DNA from 4 places in the Mesorhizobium sp. B2-2-4 genome. Region 1 is predicted to be linked to each of the others. Evidence: predicted binding sites of a transcription regulator. Region 1 holds the regulator's gene; each other region holds the start of a gene.

Region 1 (5,885 bases):
CCATATGAGACATTTCATCCGCTCGGCGGCCGTTGCGATCGCAATGGCTGCGGCGTCCACCCTCACCCTTTCCGCGGCAATGGCAGCTGACATCTCCGGTGCCGGCGCCACCTTCCCTTACCCGATCTATGCGAAGTGGGCCGATGCCTACAAGAAGGAGACCGGCATCGGTCTCAACTACCAGTCGATCGGCTCGGGCGGCGGCATCAAGCAGATCAAAGCCAAGACCGTCACCTTCGGCGCTTCCGATGCGCCGCTGAAGGGCGAGGATCTCGAATCCACCGGACTTGCACAGTTCCCGATGGTGATGGGCGGCATCGTTCCGGTCGTCAATCTCGAAGGCATCAAGCCGGGCGAACTGGTGCTCGACGGCCCGACGCTGGCCGATATCTTCGTCGGCAAGATCACCAACTGGAATGACGCGGCGATCGCCAAGCTCAATCCCGACGTCAAGCTTCCCGACCAGGCGATCGCCGTCGTGCATCGCTCCGACGGTTCGGGCACCACGTTCAACTTCAGCTACTACCTGGCCGACGTCAGCGCCGACTGGAAGTCGAAGGTCGGCGTCAACACCGCGCTCGAATGGCCGGTTGGCATCGGCGCCAAGGGCAATGAAGGCGTCGCCAACAACGTCTCGCAGACCGGTGGCTCGATCGGCTATGTCGAATACGCCTACGCCAAGCAGAACAAGTTGACCTATGCCGACATGATCAACAAGGACGGCAAGAAGGTCGAGCCGACGGCGGCGGCGTTCTCGGCGGCGGCGGCCAATGCCGACTGGAGCTCGCAGCCTGGTTACGGCGTCATCCTGGCCAACCAGCCGGGCGCCGAATCCTGGCCGATGACGTCGGCGACCTGGATCCTGGTCTACAAGAAGCCCGGCGACGTGGCGGCGACCGGTGAAGCGCTCAAGTTCTTCGCCTGGTCCTACGCGAAGGGCGACGACATGGCCGGGGCGCTGGACTACGTTCCGATCCCCGACGCGGTCGTCAAGAGCGTCGAGGACATGTGGGCCAAGGACATCGTCGGCAAAGACGGCAAGCCGCTCTATTCCGCCATGTAATCCCTGCTGAACGAGGAGGGCGCTTCACGGCGCCCTCCCTGTCTTCCTTGAAACGCGAGGGCCAGATGACCGCCGTCTCCGAAGCCATGCCATCGTCGGCCGCCATGCGGGCCAGGGAAGCGACGGTCCGACGCTTCGCGCTCACCGATACGATTTTCCGAACGGCGACACGCTTTTCCGCCATCCTCGTCCTGCTCATCCTCGGCGGCGTGGCGATTTCGCTGTTTGCCGGCTCGTGGGAAGCGCTGTCGAAATTCGGGTTCTCCTTCCTGACGACCGAATCGTGGAACCCGGTCACCGAGAATTTCGGAGCGCTGGCCCCGATCTACGGAACCATCGTCACCGCCGCCATCGCTATCCTGATCGCCGTTCCCATCGGCATCGGCATCGCCATCTTCCTTACCGAACTCTGCCCGCGGCCACTCCGACGCCCCATCGGCATCGCCGTCGAGCTGCTTGCCGGCATACCCTCCATCATCTACGGCATCTGGGGCCTGTTCGTGTTCGCGCCGTTCCTGCAGACGACGGTGCAGCCCTTCATCATCAAGCTTTTCCACGACGTGCCGGGACTCTCCAGCCTGTTTGCCGGCCCGCCCTACGGCATCGGCCTTCTGACCTCGGCGATGATCCTTGCCATCATGGTCCTGCCCTTCATCACCTCGATCACCAAGGATGTCTTCGACACGGTGCCGGCGGTGCTGAAGGAATCGGCCTACGGCATCGGCTGCACGACCTGGGAGGTCACGCGCCGCGTCGTCATCCCCTATACCCGCGTCGGCATCATGGGCGGCGTCATGCTCGGCCTCGGCCGCGCGCTCGGCGAAACCATGGCGGTAACCTTCGTCATCGGCAACGCCCACCGCATCAGCGGCTCGCTGTTCGCGCCCGGCACGACGATCTCGGCGACCATCGCCAACGAGTTCACCGAAGCCGACGGCGATCTCTATACGTCTTCGCTGGTGGCGCTCGGCCTGATCCTGTTCGTCATCACTTTCCTGATCCTTGCCCTTGCGCGCTACATGCTGCTGCGCATGGACAGCCGCACGGGAGCCTGACCGATGTCGACGGCCACATCGCTTCACAATCGACGCAAGCGCAGGAATGCCGTGATGATGACGCTATGCGTCACGGCGGCGGGCATCGGCCTGGCCTGGCTGGCGCTCATCCTCGGCGCACTGCTCTATAAGGGCCTGTCGGGTGTTTCGCTCTCTGTGTTCACCGAAATGACACCGCCGCCCGGCGATGCCGGCGGCCTGCTCAATGCCATCTACGGCAGTATCATGATGACAGTCATCGCCGTCATCGTCGGCACGCCGATCGGTGTCCTCGCTGGGACCTACATGGCCGAATATGGCCGCTTCTCGCGCCTCACCACCGTCGTGCGCTTCATCAACGACATCCTGCTGTCGGCACCCTCGATCATCGTCGGCCTGTTCGTCTACGAGCTGCTGGTGCGGCCGATGGGACATTTCTCGGCGATCGCCGGTGCCGTCGCACTGGCCATCCTGGTCATCCCGGTCGTCGTTCGCACCACCGAGGACATGCTCAACCTGGTGCCGAACGCCTTGCGCGAGGCCGGCGCCGCGATCGGCGCGCCGCGCTGGGTGGTCATCCGCTCGGTCGCCTACCGTGCGGCGCTGTCGGGCATCGTCACAGGCATATTGCTGGCCATCGCCCGCATTTCCGGCGAGACGGCGCCGCTGCTCTTCACGGCGCTCAACAACCAGTTCTGGTCGAGTAATCTCAATGCGCCGATGGCCAGCCTGCCCGTCACCATCTTCCAGTTCGCTCTCAGCCCCTACGAGGAATGGCAGCAGCTGGCGTGGACCGGCGCACTCATAATCACCCTTACGGTTCTCGGGCTGAGCATCTTCGCCCGCAGCCTTACCGGACGCAGAGAGGACAGATGAAACCGATGTTGTCCACCGAGTTGAATACGCCCGAAGTCGCGGTCGAGAAAGCCAAGATCGAGGTCAAGGGCCTCAATTTCTACTATGGCCAGTCGAAGGCGCTGAAGGATATCAGCCTGTCGCTGCCCGAGCGCAGCGTCACCGCCTTCATCGGGCCTTCGGGCTGCGGGAAGTCGACGCTGCTGCGCGTCTTCAACCGCATCTACGAGCTTTACCCGAGGCAGAGCGCCGAGGGCCAGGTGCTGCTCGACGGCCAGAATATCCTCGACCGTTCGCAGGATCTCAACCTGCTCAGGACCAAGATCGGCATGGTGTTCCAGAAGCCGACGCCGTTCCCGATGTCGATCTACGAGAACATCGCCTTCGGCGTCAGGCTCTATGAGAAGCTCAGCAAGGCGGAGATGGACGGCCGTGTCGAGCAGGCGCTGAAGCGCGCGGCACTGTGGAGCGAGGTCAAGGACAAGCTCAACGCCAGCGGCCTCAGCCTTTCGGGCGGCCAGCAGCAGCGCCTCTGCATCGCCCGCACGGTGGCGGTGAAGCCGGAGGTCATCCTGCTGGACGAGCCTGCCTCGGCGCTCGATCCGCTGTCGACCGCCAAGATCGAGGAGCTGATCGACGAGTTGCAGGCCGATTATACGATCGTCATCGTCACCCACAACATGCAGCAGGCGGCGCGCGTGTCGAAGCAGACCGCCTTCATGTATCTGGGCGAGCTGGTCGAGTTCGACCGCACCGAGAAGATCTTCACGTCGCCCCGCGAGAAGCGCACGCAGGACTATATCACCGGCCGCTTCGGCTGATCCCAGGCATACGAGGACCAAGATCATGGCCGAACACACAGTCGCAGCCTTTGACGAAGATCTCGGACAGATCAGCAGGCTGATCCGCGACATGGGCGATCTCGCCTCATCGATGGTCGGCGGCGCGACCAAGGCGCTCCTGAATTCCGACAACGCGCTCGCCCAGCGCGTCGTCTCCGACGACGCGATCATGGATGCGCGCCAGCGCGAACTCGACGACCGCGCCATCACCCTGATCGCCAAGCGGCAGCCCATGGCGGACGATCTGCGCCATGTCGTCGGCTCGATCCGCATGGCGGGCGATCTCGAACGCATCGGCGATCTCGCCAAGAACATCGCCAAGCGCGTCGGCACCGTCGGCCTTGCCGCCACGCCGCGCGACCTGTCGCACTCCATCGACGCCATGGCGCAGCTTGTGCTGATCCAGGTCCAAGGCGTGATCGAGGAGTATGCGGCGCGCGATGCCGCGGCACTTGCCAAGCTGCGCGCCGACGATGAACGCATCGACGTCAAATACACGTCGGTCTTCCGCGAGCTGCTGACCTACATGATGGAGGATCCGCGCAACATCACCGCCTGCACGCATCTTTTGTTCTGCGCCAAGAATCTCGAGCGCATCGGCGATCACGTGACCAACATTGCCGAAAATGCCTATTATGTGCTGACCGGCACGCAATTGCCCGCCAATCGCCCGAAGCAGGACGAGACGGCGATGTCGGCGCCAGCGGCTTGACGGCAGGGGTGACCAGTCGATGATCGCGCCACGCATCATGGTGGTGGAGGACGAGGAGCCGCTGGGTGTGCTGCTCCGTTACAATCTGGAATCGGAGGGTTATCAGGTAGAGGTGGTGACGCGCGGCGACGAAGCCGAGATCCGCTTGCAGGAGAATGTCCCTGACCTTCTTGTGCTCGACTGGATGGTGCCGGCGGTGTCCGGCATCGAGCTCTGCCGCCGTCTCCGCATGCGGCCCGAGACCGAGCGGCTGCCGATCATCATGCTGACGGCGCGCGGCGAGGAAAGCGACCGGGTGCGCGGTCTCTCCACCGGCGCCGACGACTATCTGGTCAAGCCGTTCTCAACGCCGGAATTCATGGCACGCGTCAAGGCGCTGCTGCGCCGCGCCAAGCCCGAAGTTCTGTCCAGCGTGCTCAAGGTCGGCGACATCGTGCTCGACCGTGAATCGCACCGGGTCTACCGCAAGAAAAGCGAGATCCGGCTCGGGCCGACCGAGTTCCGCCTGCTCGAATTCATGATGCGACATCCCGGCCGCGTGTTCTCGCGCAGCCAACTGCTCGACAATGTCTGGGGCGAAACGATCTATATCGACGAGCGCACCGTGGACGTGCATGTCGGCCGGCTGCGCAAGGCGGTCAACAATGGCCGCATGCCTGACGTGATCCGCACCATTCGGGGCGCGGGGTATGCGATTCGCGAAGACTAGGGATATGTCACGCAACGTTCTCGCCCACGCCTGATTTCGCCTGTGCCCCCGGCGCGAAAATCTCCTGGTCGACGAAGGTCAGCGCGCGCATGGCGCAGCCCTCGCGGATCAGTGGCAGTTCGTTCGGCTCGGTGTCGAAGGAAATCGATTTCGAGTGCTGGCCGCCGGCGGTCTGGGCAATGGCCTCGCGCAGAGCCGGCTCGATCAGGTCGAAGGCGGCGGCGCTGACGCCGACCATGGCGACCGGCGCCGGATCGATCAGCGCGAACAGGCTGCCAAGGCCGTAACCCAGCGCCTCGCCGGCCTTGCGGTAGGCTTCGCGCTCCGGCCCGTCCTTTTCGCGCGCCGAGGCCGCCAGGGTGCGCATGTCGGCGTCGCTGACGTCGACGGGCTCGGTGTCCTCGCCAAGCTGCCTCGCGTTGCGCCAGATGGCATAGTTGCCGGCATAGGCCTCGACGCAGCCGCGCCGCCCGCAGCGGCAGAGCGCCCCGCCGGGGCGATGGATCATGTGGCCGAACTCGCCTCCGGATGAATGGGTGCCGGTGAACAGTTCACCCTTCAGCACCAAGCCCATGCCGATGCCGTGCGACAAAAGGATGGCGATGAAGTCGTCGCGGTAGCGCTGGGGATCGCGCCAGCGCAGCGCCACCGCCATCATGTTGCAATCGTT
Region 2 (5,885 bases), on a different contig from region 1:
TGGAATCAATTTCCCCGTCATCAACGACAAGCGTCCCAATCATATGGCGCTGTTCAGGCAGTTGATGAAAGATCCGGCCTCTGCCGCCAAATTGACGGGGTGGAAGGACGGCAAGGGGGAGGATACGGGTTGGAAAGGCTGCGTCGAGGCGCGGCCTGGTGTCCTTAATATCGCCGATACGCCGCCTGATCCACGTTACCCTGACACTCTGTTCGTGCCTTATTTCGCGCCGGACAGTCCGGGAAAGGGGACGAGACCTTCCAGCGGCTATTCAAACGATGCCTATCACTACAACAATTCCTTTATCGACGACGCCCCTGATGAGGCCAAACTTGCTCGGAATGGCGGACTGAATATTCTCGGAATAGACCTGAGCGGCTTGCTTGGAAGTGCTGCCGGGCTTTTGCGGGGTGATCTTGAAACAGTCGCCAAATATGTGGCGCCGCAGAACACCGCCATTGCCACCGCGGTCACAAACGATCCAAACGCCTTGCAATTGACGGTGGGGCCAAACCGGTCCTGTCCCTCGCCAATCGTCCCCTTGACCGAAGACTTTACAAAACTTCGCAACGAGGCCGCCAAGATGCTTGCATGGGCGGGGTCCGGCACCAATGTTTCCGAGGGCCTGGCCTGGGGCCAGCGGGTGTTGTCGCCGGGTGCGCCATACGCCGAGGGTACGCCTTGGAAGACGCCTGGGGTGAGCAAGATCGTCATGTTGCTCACCGACGGCGAGAATGTCGTCTACGGCGCCAGCAACGAGACGACCAAGTCAGACTATACGTCCTATGGTTTTCTCGCGGGCTCAACCTATGGCGCTGCCGGTCGGCTTGGATCGGACAATCAGACCACCGCCGCGCGCAATGTCGACGGATGGACCAAAAGCGTCTGCACGCAGCTGAAGAAGCAGGGCGCCGAAATCTACACGATGGTGCTGCAATCCGACACCGCCGCCAACCGCACGCTCTACAGCGCGTGCGCCTCGGATCCCAGCGACTACTATGCCGTCAACGATCCAAACAAATTGCCGAACGTGTTCCAGCAGATCGCCAACAAATTCTCGAAATTGCAACTGACGAATTGAACGCTCGACCCCGCTGGGCGGCATCCTGGAAGGATGCCGCGAATTTCAGCTCATATGGGCGACGACCTTGTCCACCGTTTCGGGGAAGAAGTCGGGCGCCGCGTGGCGTTTGCCGAACATCATGTCGTATTGCAGCAGCCGGAAGTCGCGGATCGCCGGGTCGATCTGCTTTTGCCGCGCCCAATCGGGCGTGGCTTCTCCCGCCGGCGTCAGCAGCAGATTGCGGTCGACCACGCGGTAGCGTTCGCGCATCTCGCCCAGGAAGCCGGTATAGTAGGGGTGGGTGATGCCGGCCGTTTTCAGGATGTGATAGGGCAGGAAGGCGGGACTGACGGCGCCCATGTCCTTGGCAGGGCCTGTGCGGTTCGACCAGATGACCAGTGGCGTCTGATGATGCTCCAGCGCCGCCTCGGCGGAAGCCTCCTTGCGCGGCGCGACATTGTCCTTCATGAACCCGGTCTCTACATAGACCGGCCCAAGCGGCGGCAGATGGTCGCCGAAGAAGGCGATGACGGTGGGGCGAGAGCGTTTCTTTGCCCATTCGACCAGGCGTTCGAGACCGCGGTCCGCGTCGGCCGAGCCCTCGGTGTAACTCAGCAGCGATTCACGCGCCCATTGGCTGATCGGGGCCTGCACGGTGTGGGTCGGATTATAGTAGCGGTTCGGCTCGTAAGGGCCGTGGTTCTGCAGGCTGACGGCAAAGAAGAACACCGGGGCATCGCTGGCATCGGCCTCGCTGATGATCTCGTCCGTCATCGCCGCGTCGGATGCCAGCGGCCCGCGCTTTTGCATCGGCGGCAGCGTCTCTTCCGATCTGAAGTCGTCGAAGCCGAAATCGGCATAGACCGCGCCGCGGTTCCAGAACCAGTTGGTGCCCGGATGGATGGCGCGCGCCCTGTAGCCCTCCCTCTTCAGGAAGGTCGCCAGCGACGGCGTCGGCGTGCGCACATATTGCTGGTAGGGGATGCTGCCGGCCGGCAGGAAGGCGTTGGAGAAGCCGGTCAGTGCCTCGAACTCGATATTGGCGGTCATGCCGCCGAATTCGGGTGAGAACATGGAGCCCGAACGCAGCGCCCGCACGTTGGGGATCGGATCGGGCGTGATGGTGACCCCGGGCAGCTTGGTCGGATCCCAGAAGGATTCGCTCATGACGACGATGATGTCGGGCTTTTCCTGGGGCACCGAGGCGGTCACCTGCGGCCTGTCGATGGCCGCGATCGCCTTTTCCGAATAGCCTGGCGGCGCCGAGACATGCGCCATCGGCACGTTCAGCGCGAAGGCGAGCGCAAAGCCGTTGGAGGCGTAATTTTCCTTCTGGTCCCACATGATCGGGATGATCTGCAGCCGGTCCCGGGTCCAGGAGAAGGTGGCATAGTCCATGATCGAGACGAAGAAGGCGAGCAGCGGCACGGCCAGCGTCAGCCGGGCGAGACGGCCCTTGCGGCTGAGTATGGGCACTTTTCGACGCCAGACCCGCCAGCCATAGATGAGCAGCGACAGGCCGGCGACGATGCCGACAATCATGGCAAGGGCAGTCATCGGACGGTCACGCACCAGAAGCGGCAGCAGCGCCACGATCTGGCGGGAGTAGAGGAAATCGGTCGGGTAGAGGGGATCGCCGAGATAATGCGATTTCTGGTGACCGATGAAAGCCAGCGAGAGCGTCAGCGGCGCGACGATCATCAGGCTTTGATAGCTGCGGCCGAAAACGGCATCGAGGCCGACCAGAACCAGTGCGAACACCACGATCGTGGTCCAGCCCGGCTTGAGCGGCTGCAGGAAGAAGGAAACCGTGCCGGCGAAGTCGCCGCGCACGATCAATTCGATGGCGAACACCAGGACGGCCGCGATCAGCAGGCTGGTCAGCCCATAGCGTATGGTCGGCCACTTCCGTCCCGGCAGGTAGCCGGTGGAAGGATCGTCTTCCAGAAACTGTGGCGCGGCTTTGCCTGCGCCTTTCGAAATCCTAGCCACTTTAACTTCCCCACCCAGCGACAGACCCGTCACTCGATTGTCATGGAATTGTCACGCAAAGCTAGCGCCTGTGGCGGAAATAAGAAGAGCCAGCAAACGATTCGTGAGCGGTTTTCATCAGGAGTGATCGCCAAAAAGCCTTTTGGAACAGGCACTCGGCCGGCAAAGCTGCCAAGGGGCCGGGTCGAACCGGGCTTGACTTGGCAGGCCGCGTTGCGTCACAGGCAGGAAAATTCGTGTATCAGGCAAGCAGAACCGAGCTTTGGGAGCCCACACATGGCCGTTGCATTCACCTTTCCGGGACAAGGCAGCCAGGCTGTCGGCATGGGCAAGGACCTCGCCGATGCCTTCCCCGAGGCGCGTAGGGTTTTTAGCGAAGTCGACGACGCGCTCGGCGAAAACCTGTCGAAGCTGATCTGGGAAGGGCCGGAAGAGACGCTGACGCTCACCGCCAACGCGCAGCCGGCGCTGATGGCCGTATCGCTGGCCGCGATCAGGGCCTTGGAAGCGGGCGGCTTCTCGCTGAAGGACAAGATTACCTACGTCGCTGGCCATTCGCTGGGCGAATATTCGGCGCTTGCCGCCGCCGGCTTCGTCTCGGTTGCCGATGCCGCCAGGCTGCTGCGCATCCGCGGCAATGCCATGCAAGCGGCGGTGCCCGCCGGCGAAGGCGCCATGGCGGCGATCATCGGACTGGAGCAGGCCGATGTCGAAGCCGCCTGCGCCGAGGCTGCCAAAGGATCGGTCTGCCAGATCGCCAACGACAATGGCGGTGGCCAGCTGGTGATTTCCGGCGCCAGGGCAGCGGTCGAACTGGCTGCCAAACTGTGCACGGAAAAAGGCGCCAAGCGAGCGCTGATGCTGCAGGTCTCCGCGCCCTTCCATTCGGCGCTGATGGCGCCCGCCGCCGAGATCATGCGCGAGGCGCTGGCCGGGGTAACCAAGAACGCGCCTGTCGTGCCGCTCGTCTCCAATGTCACGGTCACTCCGACCAGCGATCCCGAAATCATTGCGCGCCGTCTGTTCGAACAGGTGATCGGCCGCGTGCGCTGGCGCGAGACAGTGGAGTGGTTCGGCGCGAACGGCGTCACCACGCTCTATGAAGTCGGCGCGGGAAAAGTGCTTTCAGGGCTGGCCCGGCGCATCAACCGCGAAATCGCCACGGCATCGGTCGGTTCCGCGGCCGAGGTCGAAACCGCACTGGCGGCGCTCGGGTGAGGCGCCGCGACTGAATTTGACGAACTCACGAGGTTTGGCATGCCTGTCTCAATCCGTCTTTCTGCCGAAATCGAACAGCGCCTGGACTCCTTTGTCGCTAGGACAGGCCGCAGCAAAGTTGATTGTTTGTGCGAACTCATCCAGCGCGGCCTGGACGATGTGGAAGATTATGACTTGGCGGCCGAAGCTGCAGGACGCATTGGGCGAGGGGAAGAGGATATTATGAAAGCTGATGATTTCTGGCGCGGCTTGTATCGCTGAAGATATTCCGTTGGTGATGGCAATCGGATACCCGCGAGACGTATACAGATAAGGTTGCTCGCTGAGCTTCCGAAACCAAAGAGGAAAACACATGTTCGAACTGACCGGCCGCAAGGCACTTGTCACCGGCGCGTCAGGAGGCATCGGCGAGGCGATCGCCAGGGTGCTGCATGCGCAAGGCGCCATCGTCGGCCTGCACGGCACGCGCGTCGAGAAACTGGAGGCGTTGGCCGCCGAACTCGGCGACCGGGTGAAGCTGTTTCCGGCCGACCTATCGAACCGCGACGAGGTCAAGGCGCTCGGCCAGAAAGCGGAGGCCGATCTCGAGGGCGTCGACATCCTGGTCAACAATGCCGGCATCACCAAGGATGGGCTGTTCGTGCGGATGTCGGACGCCGACTGGGACAGCGTGCTCGAAGTCAATCTGACGGCCGTGTTCAGGCTGACGCGTGAGCTGACCCATCCGATGATGCGCCGTCGCCACGGCCGCATCATCAACATTACCTCGGTGGTCGGCGTCACCGGCAATCCCGGCCAGACCAACTACTGCGCCTCCAAGGCCGGCATGATCGGCTTTTCCAAATCGCTGGCGCAGGAGATCGCCACCCGCAGCATAACCGTCAACTGTGTCGCCCCGGGCTTCATCGAATCGGCGATGACCGACAAGCTCAACGACAAGCAGAAGGAGGCGATCATGGCCGCTATCCCGACGCGCCGCATGGGCACCAGCGCCGAAGTGGCGTCCGCCGTCGCTTATCTTGCCTCCAACGAGGCCGGCTACGTCACCGGCCAAACCATCCATGTGAACGGCGGCATGGCGATGATCTGATCGGGTCGGCCAAAGCATGCATTTCGGGCCGGGCCCGGGCATTCGCGGTGGCTTTGAGACGGCGACAGGCAACGCCTGGGCGGGCTGTGAAAAGCGACCATTTCGGCTTGGACGCCCACGATTTTTCGTGTAATGCGGCCCGCAACCCGGCGGTTCGGGCAAAAACCGGTCTGCGGCCATTGCGTTTCCGGCGGGACCATCTTTCAGCTTGATTAGCGGCATTCCGCCCGCTAACGAAGACAGACAACCAAAAGACGAGGATGCCCCAAATGAGTGACACCGCAGAGCGCGTCAAGAAGATTGTCATCGAGCACCTGGGCGTCGATGCCGACAAGGTGACGGAGCAGGCGAGCTTCATCGACGATCTGGGCGCCGACAGTCTCGACACGGTCGAACTCGTCATGGCGTTCGAAGAAGAATTCGGCGTCGAGATCCCCGATGACGCGGCTGAAACCATCCTGACGGTGGGCGATGCCGTGAAGTACATCGACAAGGCTTCGGCCTGACGCTTTCCGCAGTCAT
Region 3 (5,885 bases), 570 kb from region 1:
CGTCGAGGCGGTCCTGTTCAGGGGCGACCACTGGGCGATAGAGACCAGCGCCGGGATGCGCCTGGCGCGCCACGTCGTGATCGCCACCGGCCGCGACAGACAGCCGTTCATCCCCGACTGGAAAGGAATGCGGGATTTCGCCGGCCGCATCATCCATTCGGCGGATTTCGGCGACGCGAAGGACTATGCCGGCAAGAAGGTGCTGGTCGTCGGCGCCGGCAACTCGGGTATAGACGCGCTCAACCACCTGGCGCAGGCAGGCACCGCCTCGCTGTGGCTGTCGGCGCGCAACGGTCCGTCGGTCCTGCCCAAGCGCATCGGCAAGATTGCCGTGCACCGGCTGTCGCCGCTGATGGCGCGGTTGCCTTTGCGGGTCGCCGATGCGGTGATCGCCTTGACGCAGCGGCTGGTTTTCGGCGACCTGACGAAATTCGGCGTGCCGCCGGCGCCGGTGGGCGGCGCCAGCCGCCTGACCACCGACTACACAGCGATCGCCGCCGACGAGGGCGCGATCGACGCCATCCGCTCGGGCAGGATCACCGTCGTGCCGGGGGTGCAAGAATTCACCCGCGACGGCGTCATCCTGGCCAACGGCAGCCTGATCGATCCCGACATCGTCATTGCCGCGACGGGCTACCGCACCGGGCTTGAGCAGATGGTCGGCAATCTCGGCGTGCTCGACGGCAAGGGCGTTCCGGTCTTCAACGGCGGCGATGCGGATCCGAAACTGCCTGGCCTCTGGTTCACCGGCATGCGGCCGAGCATCCGCGGCTGCTTCGCCAATGCCGCCATCCAGGCCAAGGCGATCGCCGAGCGGATTGCCCGGCGGATCGCCAATTCGGGCCGCTGAACCGGGCTGGAGGTTCGTTTTACGCGTCGGACGGAACCCCACTTTCCTGGAATTGCCCTCTAAATCGCGATCTTGCCGCCGCCTTGCCTGGTAATGGCGACGACCGCCGGCCGCACCGGCATGTCCGGCTTGAAATCGGGCCAGCGCGTCGACGGATCCTCATAATAGGACGGGCGGCCGAACGCCTCCCAATCCTCGCCGCCGTCGCCCGGATGCTGGACGGCGACGAAGGCGGTCTGATCGTCGGGCGCAAACAGCGGCCCGCACATTTCAGCGCCGATCGGCACGCGGAAAAACAGTTTTGACGTCGCGCGCGCCGGCCCTTCGGTGTCGACCGCCCACAGGCCGTCGGTGCGGCCGGTGGCCTTCGGGCCCTGGCCGTCGGTGGCGACCCACAGGCGCCCGGCTGAATCGACCGCGCAATTATCGGGCATGCCGAACCAGCCATTGGCCGTGGTGGCGGTGGAGAAGGTGGCGCCGACATCGGCAACCGCCGGATCGCCGCATTTCAGGAGCACCTCCCATCTGCCCCTGGTGCCGGCGAAATCGCCGCCGTCCTCCGATATCTCGATGATATGGCCGAAGGCGTTGTCGGCGCGCGGGTTGGCGGCGTCGACCTGGTCGGCCTTGCGCTTGGAATTGTTGGTCAGCATGACATAGACCTTGCCGTTGACACGATTGGGCTGGATGTCCTCGGGGCGGTCCATCTTGGTGGCGCCGAGCAGGTCGGCGGCACGCCGCGTCTCGATCAACACGTCGGCCTGGCCGGCAAAGCCGTTCTCGGCCGTCAGCGGGCCCTGGCCGAAGACGATCGGCAGCCATTCCACCGTACCGTCCGCGGCGAATTTGGCGACATGCAGCGTGCCGTCATCGAGCAGGTTCATGTTGGCGGCGCGGTCGTCCGGATCGAAACGGCCCGCGGTGACGAATTTGTAGACGTACTCGAAGCGCTCGTCGTCGCCGAGATAGAAGACGACGCGGCCATCCTTGGCGATGATCGATTCGGCGCCTTCATGCTTGAAGCGGCCCATTGCGGTGCGCTTCCTCGGCGTGGATGTCGGATCGTTGACGTCGACCTCGACGATCCAGCCGAAACGGTTGGGCTCGTTCGGCTCCTTGGCGAGGTCGAAACGATCGTAATGCGCGCCCCATTCATAGGCGCCTTCCGGAATGCCGAGGCGCTTGTAGTTGGCGGCTTCCTTATGGCCTTCCGGCAGTTCACCGGAGAAATAGCCGTGGATGTTCTCCTCGGCCATGACATAGGTGCCCCAAGGCGTGACGCCGCCGGCGCAGTTGTTGAATGTGCCGATGACCTTGGTGCCGGATGGGTCGGCATTGGTCTTGACGCGGTCATGACCGGCGACCGGGCCCGACAGCGCCATTTCGGTGTTGGAGGTGATGCGGCGGTTCAACTTGCCGTCGCGCACCACCTGCCACTTGCCGCCTTCCTTGCGGATCTCGACGATGGTGCCGCCATGTGCCGCCATCTCGACATCGACCTGCTCCTTCGAGAGCGGCGCGAGTTCGGCCGCCTTCTTGCCGTCCTTCTCGACGATCCTGACGATGCCCGGGAACATCAGATGCGGATTGGTGTATTCGTGGTTGACGACCAGCAGGCCATGATCGGCGGAGCCATCGATCCCGATATAGCCGACATAGTCATTGTTGTAGCCGAATTGTCTTGCCTGGGCCTCAGCCGACTGCCTGGCCGGGTCGAACTCCGGCGAATCGGCAAACAGCGGATCGCCCCAGCGCAACAGCACGTCAGCATCGTAGCCCGGCGCGACATGGTGCTTGTCGTCGATACCGGCTTCGAGTTCCTCGAACGAGAAGGCGGAGCCCTCGGCGGCACGCGCATCGTCGGCGGCCACGAGCGCCAGCGGGCTGACGGTGGCGGCGATGGCCGAGACGGCCAGCGAGCCCTTGAGGAAGGCGCGGCGGGAAAACCGTTCGGCGATGATTTCGCCCATGGTGCTGTTGTCGGTGGGGTTGGTCGCCGGACCGTTGCTTTCCTCAAGCAGGCTGGTGCGGAATCGGGCGTCGGGCGAGCGATGGTCGGTCATGGGTCTGCCTCTGGCTGGATGGCTGGAGCGTGTCACGCGTTTCGACCCCTTATAGACGATCGGTCACACTTTCGTGACATTCGTGCACCCGCCAGCTGACCGCGAACCTCGCGCCACATTCGGTTTGAAACTCGGACCAAGGTCCTAAACCGATCGGGCGAAGGTCCGGATTGCCGCGGCATCGGTCGTGGGCCACTTACACGAACACGCCATGTCGCCGATGGTCGCGTACCTGCACGAGATGGCCCTTGAATTCGCCGGCCCGATCAAGTGAGGGACTGATGCGCAGCTCGATCATGGCTCATTGTTGCTGGCTGGCCCTGAGAGCAGTGCCGGCACTGGCGCTGACCATAGCCCCCTATCACCTCGATTTTCACGGTTCCGCCGCAGGCATTGTCGCGTCCAGCGCCCAAGCCAAGCCTGGCGGGAACAGCGGCAATGGCGGTGGTGGCGGTAACGGCAATGGCGGCAATGGCGGCAATGGAAATAACGGCGGCGGCAACAATGGCAACGCCGGAGGCAACAATGGCAACGCTGGCGGCAACGGGAACAATGGCGGCGGCAACAACGGCAAGGGGAAGGGTGCCAACAGCTCCGGCAAGCATGTGAACGCAACAACCGGCGATCGTGTCGAAATAGACGACAACAAGATCGTGGTGCAGCACCCTAACGGCTTCGGGGAAGAGATCGAGAAGGGTCGCTTCAAAATGACCGACGCTCTGGGCCGCACGATCGTCGAGCGCCCTGCGACGGCGGCGGATATAAGCCGCCTCAAGGGGTTGTAGAGCGGGCAATAGGCATCGCCCGCTTTACGTGTCACCTCCGCCGCCCCCCGGCGGAGGTGACCTTGTCGCTCCGGCCCCGTATAGGGGCCGTCTTTTTTTGCCCTGGACCGTTCCGCTGCTGCACCGCGCTTCAGGTTTTCATTTATGCGTGTCGTTATCCCAAACCGGGGATCCCTTGCGGCCGACCAGGATTAGCTGCCGGCCCGATCCCGCGCTTCGCGCATCAGCAGCGCCGCCTCGGTGCGATTGCGGACGTTGAGCTTGGACAGCACACCGGTCATGTGATGCTTGACCGTTTTTTCCTGCAGTGCCAGCCGCAGCGCCACTTCCTTGTTGCTCAGCCCTTCCGCCACCAGCTGCAGGATCTCGGCCTCGCGTCCGGTGAGCTGACGCAGACGATCCGTCCTGCCGTTGGCCGGCTGCAGCGATTGCAGGTCCGAAAGCAGGCGGGCCGACAGGGTCGGCGACACATAGGTCTCGCCGGCCGCTACACCATTCAGGATTTCGGCCAGCATGCGCGAGCCGACCCCCTTCAGCACATAGCCGCGCACACCGGCGTTCAGCGCCCGCGCCACGTCGGCATTGGCCTCCGAGACCGTCAGCATGACGATCTTCTGTCCGGGATTGGCACCCAGTATGCCGGCCACCGACGCAAGGCCGTCACCCGGCATGCTGATGTCGAGCAGCAGTATGTCGGGCTGCAAAGTCGAGGCGATGCGTTCGGCATCCTGCGCAGTGGCGCCCTGGGCCACCATTTCGAAGCCGCCGATCTCCGACAGGCTGCGGGTAACGCCTTCGCGAAACAGCGGGTGGTCGTCGACAATGGCGACACGGATGGTACCGATCATGGTTGATCCTCGACGGCTAGCGTAATCATCAATCGTGTTCCCTGTGGCCCGGTCGTGGTCTCGAACTGGCCACCAATGCTTTCGATACGTTCCCTGATGCCGGCGAGCCCCAGGCCCTCGGCTCGCCTCGGGTCGAATCCGGGCCCGCCATCCGACACTTCAACGAAGAACTTGCCGCCTGTCATCCCGGCCTTCACCTCCTGATCCTTGCCCTGCCCATGACGATAAGCGTTGTTCAGCCCCTCCTGGACGAAGCGATAGATGCTGATCTTCTCCGAAGCGCCCAGTTCGGGCAACTGCCTGGATAGGGTCAGCGCCACGGAACTGCGGGTCCTGCGTTGATGCTCGTCGACGGCAAGACGCAGAATGTCGCCGGTCGCGGCCGTTTCTATCTGCGGCAGGACGAGGCCGTTGCAGATGCCGCGGATTTCACGCATCGCGTCGTCCAGCGCCATGCGGATCATGGCGATCTCGGCGTTGCGGCTGTCGCTGGAGGCACCCTCGCCGGAAATGGCGGGGCTGTCCACACGCAGCGCCGCCAGCGCGACGAGCTGAGCCGGCCCGTCGTGAAGGTCGGCGCCGATGCGACGCAAGTATCGTTCATTGAGCGCCGTGGCACGGCGCGACGCCTGCTGGACGCGCAGGCGCAGCGCCCGGTTTTGCGAAACCAGCGCCTGCAGCTCGGAGACCTGACCCTGCAGAACGCCGCGCTGCTTGTCGATGGTGCGGCTGCCACGTATGACGATCCCCGACAACAGCAGCAGCGCCGTCAGCGTGGCGCCGGCCACGATCAGCCAGCTCGACAGCAAGGCGGAAGCCAGAGCCGCCTGGAAATCGTCGGCGATCTCGTAGAATTCGGTGACGGCGACCACCTCGCCCGACCAGGGTTCGCGGACTGGATTGTAGATTTCCAGCAGCGGCACGCCCGCGGCCCTCTCCTCCTTGTCGTCCTCGTCGCCTAGCTCGTTGAACTCGGCGACGACATTCCCGGCGAAGGCGGCACGCAGGTTGGCGCTCGGGCCGAACTGCCGGCCGATCAAGGCCGTGTCCTTCGAATACAGCACCGTGCCGTCCCGACGCCACAACTTGAAGGAAAACAGCCGTTTGCCGAGCGCGCCTTGGCCGAGGGTCTCGTCAAGCGCCCGTTTGACGGCGTCATCGAGCTGATGGTTCGTGCGCAGATCGGGGAGCAGCGGAGCGATCACACTGTCGACATAAAGGGCAGTCGTGGCCGCCGAATTGTGGAGCACGCTTTCGCGGATTTGCGCGGTGACCCAGAAGCCGACCACCAGCATCACCGCAAGCAGCCCGAAGCCGCCGGCAATGATGAACTGCAGCG
Region 4 (5,885 bases), on a different contig from region 1:
AGCGAGCAGCATATTTCCACACTCACCGATTCGATCATTCTGTTGCGCTACATTCAGCAGGAAGAATTCATGCATCGCGGCATGATGGTGCTGAAAATGCGCGGCAGCGAACACGACAAACAGATACGGCGCTTCACCATCGACAGTGGCGGTATGCATCTTGGAAAGCCCTTTGACAGCGCGCCTGATGTGTTCGGCGACTCCGCCGTGGACAACACGTCGACATGAAGAGCGCCTTGAATACGGCGCAAAACGCCGCCGAAATGCTGGAATCGCCCGGAGATACATCTCCGGCTGGCATCAGCCAGCTCAGCTTTCGCCAGTTGATCGAAAATACCGCCGACGGGATGCTGGTGGTCGATTTGGACGGAACAGTGCTCTATGCCAATCCTGCGGCAGCCGTAATTTTTGGACAGCCGCTTGACGAACTCCTCCACGTTCCGCTCGGCCGTCCGGTCGTCTCCGGAGAGATCGCCGAGATCACCGTTCACCGTTCCGGCCGCAAGCCGGCAGAAGTGGAAATGCGTACGGTCGAGGTTACCTGGGACAGCAGGCCCGCATTGCTTGCCAGCCTGCGCGATGTCTCGGCCCAGCGATCAAGAGAAGAAAACGCACGCCAGTCACAAAAGCTCGAAGCCATTGGACGCCTCGCAGCTGGCATTGTCCATGACTTCAACAACCTACTCGCCGTTTTCGGGTCTGGCCTTCGGCTTCTGGAGAAACAGATCGCTAAATATCCTGCGGATGAGAAAGTCACTCTGCTGGTCGAGGAGATGTTCAGGCGGATCGAAAATGGAGGAGCGCTAACACAGCAACTGCTTGCCTTTTCGCGACGCCAATCCCTGGCCCCGGAACAGATTGATCTCAATGAACGTATCAAGGGGCTGACGACGCTGCTGGAACGGACGTTGGGGAGCGGTATCCGGGTGCAATGCAATCTGGATCCAGCCTTGGACCCTATCCTTATCGATGCCAACCAGCTCGACATCGCCGTTCTTAACCTTGCGGTGAACGCCAGAGATGCAATGAAAGGCAGTGGCACCCTCACGATTGAGACCAGCAATTTTCCAAATGATCTGGAGGATTTGCGTTCAGCGGCGGCTTCATTTGTTCGCGTGACTGTACGCGATACCGGCTGTGGAATGAGCAAGGACACCCTGGCGCGCGTTTTCGAGCCGTTCTTCACAACAAAATCGGAAGGGCAGGGTACGGGACTCGGGCTAAGCCAAGTTTACGGCTTCATCAAGCAATCCGGTGGGCATGTCCGAATCGATAGCGAAATCGGTCAGGGAACAAGCCTGCATCTCTACTTGCCGCGCGCTTCTGGAACCCAGCGGCAGCAGAACTGAGCGGCGGCAGACCCATTCCCGGCCAGCAGACTGATTGGCCGATGTCAAATCCGTCAGGCTGAGCGCGGGACGGGAATTTCCACGCATCGACCGAGCAAACCGACGCCTTTTTCAGCGTTGTCATGTCAGCGTTGTCATGTGCTGTTAGACGCCGTTCGTCGGTGAGGTCGCTGACCGTCTCGAGACAGGTCCCTGGTACATCAATTCAAGCAGCAAGCCGCTATGCAATCCTTTTCCGGGTCACTTTCATCCGGAAGTGAACGCTACTTTAGCCGGACATGAAGTGCGCCTGCCCGCAACAAAACCGTTGTCCGCTGCGCGCGAACGACACATAGTGCCATTGCGGGAGTGCCCCTTTCGCCAATGACAAGCAATGAGAACGGGAGACGAAACATGAAGTTCTTTGGCTTCGCGGCCGGTGTCGCCGTGACCCTGCTTTCCACAACCTCCGCCTTCGCCGTCACGCAGATCAGCTGGTGGCACGCCATGACCGGCGCCAACGCAGAGGTCGTCGACAAGATTTCCAAGGATTTCAACGCCAGCCAGGGCGACTACCAGATTGTTCCGGTTTTCAAGGGCACCTATCCCGAAACGCTGAATGCCGGCATCGCCGCCTATCGCGCCGGCCAGTCGCCTGACATCATCCAGGTGTTCGATGTCGGCACCGGCGTGATGATGGCGGCCCGGGACGCGATCAAGCCAGTGGCCGAGGTGCTGACCGGCGCCGGGATGGACTTTGACAAGAGCCAGTATCTGCCAGGCATCGTCGGTTATTATTCGACGCCGGACGGCACCATGCTGTCCTTCCCCTACAACTCCTCCTCGCCGATCCTCTACTACAACAAGGACATCTTCCAGAAGGCGGGGCTCGATGTGAACAACCCACCCAAGACCTGGAACGAGGTGTGGGAGGATGCCAAAAAGATCAAGGCGAGCGGCGCCGCCGCTTGCGGCTACACCTCGACCTGGCTGACCTGGATACACCTGGAAAACTTCGCGGCGTGGAACGATGTGCCGTGGGCCACGCAGCAGAATGGCCTGGCCGGCGGTGATGTCGAACTCAAGATCAACTCGCCGATCTTCGTCAAACATTTCCAGGCGCTCGCCGATCTGGCCAAGGACGGCACCTTCAAATATGGCGGGCGCACCTCCGAAGCCAAGCAGATATTCCTCGCCGGCGAATGCGGCATCTTCACCGAATCCTCGGGCGGCCTAGGCGACATCGTCAAGTCGGGCATGAACTACGGCATTGGCCAGTTGCCCTATGACAGCGACGCCAAGGGCGCGCCGCAGAACACGACGCCGGGCGGTGCCAGCCTTTGGGTCTTCGGCGGCAAGTCCGACGAGGAGTACAAAGGCGTCGCGGCTTTCTTCGCCTATCTGTCCAAGACCGATGTGCAGGAATATCTGCACCAGAAATCGGGATACCTGCCGGTGACGCTCGCCGCCTATGAGGCGACGAAAAAGTCCGGCTTCTACGACAAGAATCCCGGTCGCGAGACGCCGATCCTGCAGATGACGGGCAAGGCGCCGACCGACAATTCGAAGGGCGTGCGGTTGCCGAACTTGCCGCAGGTGCGCGACATCCAGAACGAGGAGTTCGAAAAGATGCTTGCCGGCCAGGAAACCGCCCAGCAGGCGCTCGACAATGCGGTCACGCGTGGCAACGCGGCGATCAAGGAAGCGCTGGGGAATTAGGGCGCGTCCGAACCTATCGAGTTATAGTCCTTGCTCTACGAGGCCCCCCTCTGCCCTGCCGGGCATCTCCCCCTGAAGGGGGGAGACTGGCTGTCGCGACCGTTTTCGGCGATTGTCAAAGCTGGAGAATGGCAGCTGCCGCAGGAACTGCCAATCTTCCTCCAAGAAGGGGAGATGCCCGGCAGGGCAGCGGTGAGCGCCGTAGAGTGCCGCTCGGCTTTCCACGCCGGAGCGGCGCATTGACCCCGCGCGTCGTCTTTCCCAACAAAGTCTTGCCATACCTCCTGGTGGCGCCGCAACTTGCCATCACGCTGGTGTTCTTCTACTGGCCGGCCGGGCAGGCGCTCTACCAGTCGATGCTGAGGCAGGACCCGTTCGGGCTGAGGAGCAGGTTCGTCTGGTTTGCCAATTTCCGCAAGGTGCTTGCCGACCCGGCCTATCTCAACTCGATCAAGGTCACAGTGGTGTTTTCGCTCGCGACCGTGATCGTTGCCATGGGCGTGGCGCTGCTCCTTGCCGTGATGGCGGAAAAGGTGGTGCGCGGCAAAGGCCTCTACCGCACGCTGATGATCTGGCCCTACGCGGTGGCGCCGGCGATTGCAGGCATGCTGTGGCTGTTCCTGTTCAATCCATCGATCGGCTCGCTGTCTTATCTGCTGAGACGTTTGGGCGTCGCCTGGGATCCGCTGCTCAACGGCACCGACGCCATGATCCTTCTGGTGGCGGCGGCCGCCTGGAAGCAGATCAGCTATAATTTCCTGTTCTTCGTCGCCGGGCTGCAGGCGGTGCCGAAAACGCTGATCGAGGCGGCGGCGATCGACGGCGCCGGCGAAACCAAGCGCTTCTGGACCATCGTCTTCCCGCTTTTGGCGCCGACGACGTTTTTCCTTTTGGTCGTCAATACCGTCTATGCGCTGTTCGACACGTTCGGCATCGTCCACGCCGTCACCGGCGGCGGGCCGGGCAAGGCCACCGAGACACTGGTCTACAAGGTCTACAATGACGGCTTCGTCAATCTGATCCTCGGCGATTCGGCGGCGCAGTCGGTCATCCTGATGGTCATCGTCATCGCGCTCACCGCCATCCAGTTCCGCTACGTGGAACGGAAGGTTCATTACGGCTGAGGAGCGCGATGATCGGTCAATCCCCGTTTCGCATTTTCCTTGCACATGCCGTGCTCATCCTCGGCATACTGATCGTGGCCTTTCCGATCTACTACACTTTCGTTGCCTCGACGCAGACGCTGCAAACCATCCTTAGGCCGCCACTGCCTTTCCGGCCGGGCAGCGAGTTCTGGAACAATTACGGCGAGGCGCTGTTCGGCCGCGTCGGCCGCATCGGCGGGCTCGGCGTCGGCAGGCTGCTCCTCAACTCCACGATCATGGCGCTCGGCGTTGCGGTCGGAAAGATATTCATCTCGATCCTGTCGGCCTATGCGATCGTCTTCTTCCGTTTTCCGCTGCGCATGACTTTCTTCTGGCTGATCTTCATCACCCTGATGCTTCCCGTCGAGGTGCGCATCCTGCCGACCTACAAGGTAATGGTCGACCTCGGTATGATCGACACTTATGCCGGACTGATCATCCCGCTGATCGCCTCGGCCACCGCAACGTTGTTGTTCCGCCAGTTCTTCATGACCATCCCGGGCGAGTTGGTCGAGGCGGCGCGCGTCGACGGCGCCGGTCCATGGCGGTTCTTTTTCGATATCCTGTTGCCATTGTCGCGCACCAATATCGCGGCGCTGTTCGTCATTCTTTTCATCTACGGCTGGACGCAGTATCTGTGGCCGCTGCTGGTCACCAACAGCAACGATATGAACACCATCGTCATCGCACTGAAGAAGATGGTCTCCTTCGCCGATGCCGACACCCAATGGCATTTGGTCATGGTCACGGCGATCCTGGCAATCTTGCCGCCAATCCTGGTTGTGGTGCTGATGCAGCGCTGGTTCGTGCGCGGACTGGTCGACACCGAAAAGTGAGAAGCCGATGGCGACGGTCGATCTGAGGGACGTGAAGAAAGTATATGCCGGCGGCGTCGAAGCCGTGAAGGGCGTCTCCATTGCCATTCCCGACAAGGAACTCTGTGTGCTGGTCGGGCCGTCCGGCTGCGGCAAGTCCACGCTTTTGAGGATGATCGCCGGGCTGGAGACCATTTCTTCCGGCACGGTCGCTATCGACGGCAAGATCGTCAACACGATCGGCCCGACCGAGCGCGACATCGCCATGGTGTTCCAAAACTATGCGCTCTATCCGCATATGAAAGTCTACGACAACATGGCTTACGGGCTACGCAATCGCGGTACGCCCAAGGACGAGATCGACAGCAGGGTTCGTTCGACCGCCAAGGTGCTGGAGCTTTCAGCGCTGCTTGACCGGCGCCCGCGCGAGCTTTCAGGCGGTCAACGCCAGCGCGTCGCCATGGGCCGCGCCATCGTGCGCAATCCGAAAGTCTTCCTGTTCGACGAGCCACTCTCCAATCTCGATGCCAAGCTGCGCGGCCAGATGCGGGTCGAAATCAAGAACTTGCAGCGCTCGCTCGGTGTCACCTCGGTCTACGTCACCCATGACCAGTTGGAAGCGATGACGTTGGCCGACATCCTTGTCGTGATGAATGGCGGATTGGTCGAGCAGGCGGGCGCGCCACTCGACATTTACGAAAAGCCGGCCTCGACGTTCGTCGCCTCTTTCATCGGCGCACCGCCGATGAATCTTCTGTCCCTTTCGGGTCCGGCGCTGACCGGCAGCAAGACGAGCGACTTTGCGCCTGCGAATGCCGTCACGCTTGGCTTCCGCCCCGAGGATGCCGATGTCACTTTCGCGGCCGAGGCACCGTCCG

The links. The regulator PhoB, encoded in region 1, activates phosphate uptake and scavenging genes when phosphate is short. The targets are predictions, from matches to a motif close to TGTCATNNANCTGTCAT.
Region 2: the regulator PhoB is predicted to act here: its motif matches at 3,094-3,110, upstream of FJ959_RS29080 (LTA synthase family protein).
Region 3: the regulator PhoB is predicted to act here: its motif matches at 2,976-2,992, upstream of FJ959_RS03465 (PhoX family phosphatase).
Region 4: the regulator PhoB is predicted to act here: its motif matches at 1,468-1,484, upstream of ugpB (sn-glycerol-3-phosphate ABC transporter substrate-binding protein UgpB).

Annotation. Positions count from the first base shown of each region.
Region 1 is NZ_VFWB01000001.1:86,350-92,234, reverse strand. Features, by position in the region: gene pstS (phosphate ABC transporter substrate-binding protein PstS) at 5-1,063, shown strand; gene pstC (phosphate ABC transporter permease subunit PstC) at 1,129-2,118, shown strand; gene pstA (phosphate ABC transporter permease PstA) at 2,122-2,973, shown strand; gene pstB (phosphate ABC transporter ATP-binding protein PstB) at 2,970-3,773, shown strand; gene phoU (phosphate signaling complex protein PhoU) at 3,799-4,506, shown strand; gene phoB (phosphate regulon transcriptional regulator PhoB) at 4,526-5,215, shown strand; gene FJ959_RS00420 (ROK family protein) at 5,223-5,885, opposite strand, start outside.
Region 2 is NZ_VFWB01000016.1:84,056-89,940, forward strand. Features, by position in the region: gene FJ959_RS29075 (pilus assembly protein) at 1-1,081, shown strand, start outside; gene FJ959_RS29080 (LTA synthase family protein) at 1,127-3,055, opposite strand; gene fabD (ACP S-malonyltransferase) at 3,332-4,273, shown strand; gene FJ959_RS29090 (CopG family transcriptional regulator) at 4,313-4,534, shown strand; gene fabG (3-oxoacyl-[acyl-carrier-protein] reductase) at 4,626-5,363, shown strand; gene FJ959_RS29100 (acyl carrier protein) at 5,633-5,869, shown strand.
Region 3 is NZ_VFWB01000001.1:655,878-661,762, reverse strand. Features, by position in the region: gene FJ959_RS03470 (NAD(P)/FAD-dependent oxidoreductase) at 1-850, shown strand, start outside; gene FJ959_RS03465 (PhoX family phosphatase) at 910-2,913, opposite strand; gene FJ959_RS31535 (hypothetical protein) at 3,195-3,698, shown strand; gene FJ959_RS03450 (response regulator transcription factor) at 3,890-4,546, opposite strand; gene FJ959_RS03445 (sensor histidine kinase) at 4,543-5,885, opposite strand, start outside.
Region 4 is NZ_VFWB01000015.1:60,144-66,028, reverse strand. Features, by position in the region: gene kaiC (circadian clock protein KaiC) at 1-228, shown strand, start outside; gene FJ959_RS28315 (ATP-binding protein) at 225-1,349, shown strand; gene ugpB (sn-glycerol-3-phosphate ABC transporter substrate-binding protein UgpB) at 1,743-3,047, shown strand; gene ugpA (sn-glycerol-3-phosphate ABC transporter permease UgpA) at 3,287-4,171, shown strand; gene ugpE (sn-glycerol-3-phosphate ABC transporter permease UgpE) at 4,180-5,028, shown strand; gene FJ959_RS28290 (sn-glycerol-3-phosphate import ATP-binding protein UgpC) at 5,036-5,885, shown strand, end outside.